2 regions of the Streptomyces sp. NPDC002742 genome follow, and region 2 is predicted to be linked to the other one. Evidence: predicted binding sites of a transcription regulator. Region 2 holds the regulator's gene; the other holds the start of a gene.
The links. Region 2 encodes HspR, which represses chaperone genes until heat shock. Its sites were predicted from a motif close to TTGAGNNNNNNNNNCTCAA; they were not measured.
Positions count from the first base shown of each region.

Region 1: a site for HspR is predicted at 1,757-1,775, ahead of lon (endopeptidase La). Genes of this name have one in related genera too.

Region 1 covers NZ_JBIAQF010000007.1:33,710-37,118, forward strand. The annotation lists gene lon (endopeptidase La) at 1-1,734, opposite strand, end outside; gene ACFYW8_RS13930 (hypothetical protein) at 2,077-2,355, shown strand; gene ACFYW8_RS13935 (rhomboid-like protein) at 2,704-3,409, opposite strand, start outside.
Region 2 covers NZ_JBIAQF010000034.1:1,382-4,790, reverse strand. The annotation lists gene ACFYW8_RS38690 (sugar ABC transporter substrate-binding protein) at 1-627, opposite strand, end outside; gene ACFYW8_RS38685 (hypothetical protein) at 1,291-1,866, shown strand; gene ACFYW8_RS38680 (heat shock protein transcriptional repressor HspR) at 1,952-2,404, opposite strand; gene dnaJ (molecular chaperone DnaJ) at 2,412-3,409, opposite strand, start outside.

The DNA of each region.
Region 1 (3,409 bases), on a different contig from region 2:
GAACGGCAGCTCCCGGCGGCCCAGTTCGTGCTGGGACGCGACCTTGCGCAGCAGCCGGGCGATGCCCCGCTCCAGGTTCCGCACGCCCGCTTCCCGCGTGTACTCCCCGGCGAGTCTGCGCAGCGCGCTCTCGTCGAGCACGACCTCGTCCTTCTCCAGGCCCGCCCGCTCCAGCTGGCGCGGCAGCAGGTGGTCCCGTGCGATGACGACCTTCTCGTCCTCGGTGTAGCCGTCGAGGCGGACCAGCTCCATGCGGTCGAGCAGGGCCTCCGGGATGGCTTCGAGGACATTGGCCGTGGCCAGGAACACGACGTCGGAGAGGTCGAGTTCGACCTCCAGGTAGTGGTCGCGGAAGGTGTGGTTCTGCGCCGGGTCGAGGACTTCGAGCAGCGCCGCCGCCGGGTCGCCCCGGTAGTCGGAGCCGACCTTGTCGATCTCGTCGAGCAGGACCACCGGGTTCATCGACCCGGCCTCCTTGATGGCCCGCACGATCCGGCCGGGCAGCGCGCCGACGTACGTACGGCGGTGTCCGCGGATCTCGGCCTCGTCCCGTACGCCGCCGAGGGCGACGCGGACGAACTTGCGGCCCATGGCGTGCGCGACGGACTCGCCGAGCGAGGTCTTGCCGACGCCGGGCGGGCCGACGAGCGCGAGCACGGCACCGCCGCGCCGGCCGCCGACGACTCCGAGACCGCGCTCGGCACGCCGCTTGCGCACGGCCAGGTACTCGGTGATGCGCTCCTTCACGTCCTCCAGACCGGCGTGCTCGGCGTCGAGCACGGACTGGGCGCCCCTGATGTCGTACTCGTCCTCGGTCCGCTCGTTCCACGGCAGCTCCAGGACGGTGTCGAGCCAGGTCCGGATCCAGCTGCCCTCGGGCGACTGGTCACTGGACCGCTCCAGCTTCTCGACCTCCTTGAGGGCGGCCTCGCGGACGCTCTCGGGAAGGTCGGCCGCCTCCACGCGGGCACGGTAGTCGTCGGACTCCTCCTCGCCGTCCTCTCCCTTGAGGTCGCGCAGCTCCTTGCGCACGGCTTCCAGCTGGCGCCGCAGCAGGAACTCGCGCTGCTGCTTGTCGACGCCCTCCTGGACGTCCTTGGCGATGGACTCGGCGACATCCTGTTCGGCGAGGTGCTCGCGGAGCTGCTCGGTGGCGAGCTTCAGCCGGGCCACCGGGTCGGCGGTCTCCAGCAGCTCGACCTTCTGTTCTACGGAAAGGAACGGTGAGTATCCGGAATTGTCGGCAAGGGCGGAAACATCGTCGATCTGCTGCACCCGGTCCACGACCTGCCAGGCGGCGCGCTTGCGCAGCCAGCTGGTGGCCAGGGCCTTGTACTCCTTCACCAGGTCGGTGACCCGGCCGGGCAGCGGGTCGGGCACGGTCTCCTCGACCCGGGTGCCCTCGACCCAGAGCGCGGCACCGGGACCCGTGGTCCCCGCGCCCACCTTCACGCGCCCACGCCCTCGAATGAGCGCGCCCGGGTCGCCGTCGGCCAGCCGGCCGACCTGTTCGACGGTGCCGAGCACGCCGGTGCTCGCGTAGGTCCCGTCGATGCGTGGCACCAGGAGTACCTGGGGCTTGCCGGGCGTTGAACGGGCAGCGGCCTGGGCGGCCTCCACCGCGGCGCGGACGTCGGTGTCGTTCAGATCCAGCGGAACCACCATTCCGGGCAGCACGACCTCGTCGTCGAGTGGCAGCACGGGCAGGGTGAGTGATGCGGACGTCGAAGCCATGATCTCCCCTTCGGCAGTCAAGTTGAGCTATGCCGACTCAATGCGCGGGAGCCCCGCAATGTTCCCCAGGGGCTGTTCGCTGTGAGCGATCACTTCCGATCTCCCGGACCTGTACGGATCACCGCTGGTCATCCGCCATGCGCGGACCGGGTGCCGATCGAGCGACGCGCGGGACCGGGTACCGATCGAGCGGCTGTCGTCGCCGGAGCGTCCGGCTCGGTCACGGATCATCTCCTCGCCTGCCGCCAGGGCGCCGCACGTGCCACGGCTCGGGTACCCGGCTTCCGGCCGGCGCCGCTGCTCGGGATGCGGGGTGACCCCTTGCCGTTGGATGGTGGAGTCATGAACCATCACCACTCCCAGCCCACGCTCGACATCGACCGCCGGCTCGTCACGACCGGTGCCGTGCTCACCGCGGTCGGTGCCGTGGTGGCATTCAGCGGCATGGCCATCGCGGCCGTCGCCGTGTTCTCCGCAGGCCGGCGCATGATCCGCGCCATGGATGTGCCTCCGAGCCAGCAGGCCGCCATGAAGTGGCGGCAGGCCAAGGAGGCGTCCCTGGCGGGCGTACAGGCATGGCAGTCCGCGTCCGACGCCCAGAACGGGTCGCTCTCCCGCTAAGGGCTGTCCCGATCCGGAAATCCTCCGGCCGTTGCTGTCGGGCGCCGTCGTCGCGGACCTCGCCCGACGGCCGGGCGCTGCCCGTCACCGTCACCGGTGGAACCGTCTACGAACTTCCGGGGCAGGACGTCCTCGCCCCCCGAAAGGGCCCGGGGAGCGGCCGTGCGGCCCGCACTGGCGTGCGACCACCCGCGCGAACACGCCGGATGCGGCCGGGCCACGCACGGCGTTCCCGGGCGAGGCGCGTCGGCCGTCACCCCGACGGCTCAACGGGTCGCCCCGCGTCCGCGGAAAAGGACGCGGCGCCCCTGAGCCGACCGGAGCGTCATCCGATCGGGGGCCCGCGGCTCAGCGCCGCGCGACCGGCCGGGGGAATCGGTGCCGCTGCCGTACCAGTGGCCAGGTCGCGACGCCGATCGCCAGCGCGATCAGGTGGCCCCCGTCCGTCACGGGGTCGGTCAGGAGGATCAGGTCCTGGACGAGGACCGAGCCGAAGCCGATCAGGAGCGGCCAGCGCAGCCAGGGAGAGAGGAGTCCCGCGAGCGAGCCGACGCTCGCGGCGACGCCGAAGCTGATGCCGTAGTCGAGCCGGTGCAGTGAGCCGACGGGCAGTACGCCCGCCAGCACCGCCAGGCCGACCGGCACTTCGGTGGCCAGCGTGGCCGCCACATGGCCGAGCAGGAAGACACCGGCCGCCCACGCCGTGCCCGTACGACGCTCCAGCGCGGTCAGCACGAGCAGAAAGCCGACCGCGTACGGCGAGGCGATCCCGCCGACGATCCACAGCGCGCTCGCGATCAGGACGAGTACCGGGTGGCGCGCGAGGTGCGCGACGTCGGTACTGGACGCCTGGTGCAGGGCGTGGACGAACGCGGGGTGCGCCTGGTCGGCGAGGTAGGAGGTGGCGGCGAGGACGGCCGCGTACCCGAAGGTGAAGGGCGTACCCAGCGGGGTGGGCAGAAGCCGCCGGACAGGGAGTCCGCCGAGCCGGCCGGGGACGGCGCACGGGACGGAGCCGGAGCCGGTCGCGAGGGCCTGCGCGGCGGTCGGGCCG
Region 2 (3,409 bases):
GTACGAGCTGGCGATGATCACCTTGTCCTGGAGCTCGGACTGGGCGCCGGCCTTGAACTGCGCCGCGTTCGGGTCGGTCGGCGAGCCGTTCATCATGATGATCTTCTTCGAGGCCGAGTTGGTGCCCAGCGCGCCGACCAGGGCCTTGCCCTGGACCTCGCCGACCAACTCGTTGTCGAAGGAGATGTACGCGTCGATCGGGCCCTGCGCCAGACGGTCGTAGGCGATGACCGGGATACCGGCCTCCTTCGCCTTGCGCACACCCTTGGCGATGGTCACCGAGTCCACCGCGTCGACGAGGATGACGTCGACCTTGTCGTCGACCATCTGCTGGAACTGGCGCAGCTGCTTGGCCGCGTCCTGCTCGGCGTTGGAGTAGACGACGTCGCCCTTGCCGTCGGTGAGCTTGCGGACCTGCTCCCTGATGATCGGGTAGTCGAACTTGTCGTAACGAGAGTTCTCCTTCTCGGGAAGGAGCAGGCCCACCTTGATGTCGTTGCCCTTCGTGGGGCTTGCCGAGGTGCCACTCCCGCCGAAGCCCATGCCGCAGCCGGTGAGGGAGACGGCCATGGCGGACGACGCCAGGGATATGGCGGTACGGCGGAGGCCGGTGTTACGAGTGTTCACATCAGGTGCCTTCCGGGCGAGGTTGCAGCATTGCGACCCAGGTGGCTGAAAGCCAACGCGGCGATCACCTCAGCGTCAAGGAGTAACCACTTAACGAGATGGCAACGGCGCTTCGTGTTCCACAAGTGAACACGACGGGAAAAGACTACGCCCAACCTTCGACCAATCCCCTCAGCTTCACCTTCTGTCATTCACCCGTACAACCAACTCCCGTTCACAGGGGACGTGATCGCCAACAGATTTTTAACCATCGTTGACGATCAGGCGGACCGGGAGGAACGCGGGACAGAGCCGTCGGCGCGAAGGGCACCCCCCTCCCCCACCCTCGCGTTCACCACCGCGGTCGGGCCGCTCACCGCGACCGGCACGGCCACCTTCACCGTGACCAACCGCACATCACTCTTGCCGCGAACCACGGTTCTTCGCGAATGCCGCATTCCCCGACGCACGGGAAAAGACGGACCAACGCTTCGCCATCAAGGAGAACCGGGCCCCTGTGCGCCCGCGTTCTCCAAATGGACAAGAGAGACAAAGGCTTACTTTCATCAACAAAAAAGCCTCCCTCTTCGGCACCGATCAGATCAAGCCACCCGCGGAGGGGTTCTCCGGCGTCATGACGACACCGCCGCGGGCAGGGGCCGGGCCGCCCGGTCCAGGAACCAGGTGACGGACCTCGCCGGACAGCGCGTCGCCCATCGCCTCAAGGGCGGCGGGACCGGGAAGCGAGGGACCACCGCGACCGCCACCGGGCACACCCACGCGCCCCTCCCGCCGACCGTCGAGACCTGGTATGACGAGGTCCGCGCCCACGACACGGAGGGCAACCGGTCCGCGGGCGGGAGGGACCGCGCGGCGACCACCACCGACCGGAGGGTGACGGCCGTGCCCCGCCGCCCGGCCGTCACCGATCCCTCCGAGAAGGGCGGACCGGGGACCGGCCGGACCGCGGCCTCGGGAGTGGCCTCGGGAGTGACCTCGGGAGTGGCCTCGCACGAGGCGCACCGGACGACGTCCGAAAAAGGCTCCTCCAGCGGAATCCGCGGCACCGGCCAGGACCCGTACCGCGACGCCACGGCCGAGCGGGCTGTCCCCTACTACAGCGGGCAGTCCCCTACTACTGGGAGACGGCCGCTACTACTCGGTGACGGCCGTGTACGCCGCCGGCAACCGAGCCGGTGCCCGGAGCCGGTGACGCGGTCCTCGCGTCCCGAACGCGCGAAGGGGCCCGGAGGTCGATGACCTCCGGGCCCCTTCAGATGTCCGTGCCCTGCCAGGGCGCCCGGGTTCCGCTCGGACGACCGGGGTCCACTCCGGCAACCGGGTTCTACTCCGCCGACCGCTTGGGACGCCACACGACCAGCGCGCTGGTCTGCTGGACCTCCTGGTACGGAACCAGGTCACGGCGGTAGGAGGCGTGCACGGCGGCCTCGCGCTGCCGCATGGCGGCCGCGGCGCCGTCGAGGGCCGACTCCATCTCCGCGACACGGGACTGGAGAGCGGCCACCTGGTTCTCCAGCTCGATGATGCGCTTGATGCCGGCCAGGTTGATGCCCTCGTCCTGCGACAGCTGCTGGACGGTGCGCAGCAGCTCGATGTCACGGGCCGAGTAGCGGCGGCCCCGGCCCGCCGTGCGGTCGGGAGAGACCAGACCGAGCCGGTCGTACTGACGCAGTGTCTGCGGGTGCAGTCCGGAGAGCTGGGCCGCCACCGAGATGACGTAGACCGGAGTCTCCTCGGTCAGTTCGTACGGGTTGCGTCGACGACCGGTCGTGTCCATGGCTCCGTCATGCTCCCTTCGCGGCCTGGAACAGCTCCGCCCGCGGGTCCTCACCCGCGGTCGCCTCGCGATACGCCTCCAGAGCGTCACGAGCCTTGCCGGACAGGTCCTGGGGGACCGCCACTTCGACGGTGACGAGGAGGTCTCCCCGCGTGCCGTCCTTACGGACCGCGCCCCTGCCCCGGGCGCGCATGGTGCGTCCGTTGGGCGTGCCCGGCGGCAGCTTCAGGGTCACCGGGGGGCCGCCCAGCGTCGGCACCTTCACCTCGCCGCCCAGCGCCGCCTCCGCGAAGGTGACGGGCACGGTGACGGTGAGGTTGTCGTCCTTGCGGCCGAAGACCGGGTGGGCGTCGACATGGACGGTGACGTACAGGTCGCCGGCCGGGCCTCCCCGCTCGCCGGGCGCGCCCTTGCCGCGCAGCCGGATCCGCTGGTTGTCACTGACGCCCGCGGGAATCCGGACCTGCATGGTCCGGGACGACTTGGCACGGCCGCTGCCCGAGCACTCCATGCAGGGGTGCTCGGCGATCAGGCCGCGGCCCTTGCAGTCCGGGCAGGGGTCCGTCAGCGAGAAACCGCCGCCCGAGCCCCGCGCCACCTGGCCGGTTCCGACGCAGGTCGGGCACACGCGAGGTGTGCCGTTCTTGTCGCCGGTGCCGGAGCAGGCCTTGCACGGCTGCTGCGAGGTCATCCGCAGCGGAACGGTCGCGCCGTCCACCGCCTCCGTGAAGGAGAGCGTGACCTCGGTGTCGATGTCCTGGCCGCGCCGGGGCTGCGTCCGCGTTCCCGTGGTGGCGCCGCCGCGGTTGAACAGGCCCCCGAAGACGTCACCTATACCGCCGCCGAAGCCGCCGGCTCCTCCCGCTCCCTGTCCCTGGGCGCCGCCTCCGAAGAGGTCCCCCAGGTCGAAGTTGAAGTTGCCGCCGCCCGCGCCGGGACCCGGCCGGAAGCCGCCGTTGCCGAAGAGGGCGCGTGCCTCGTCGTACTCCTTGCGCTTCTTGGGGT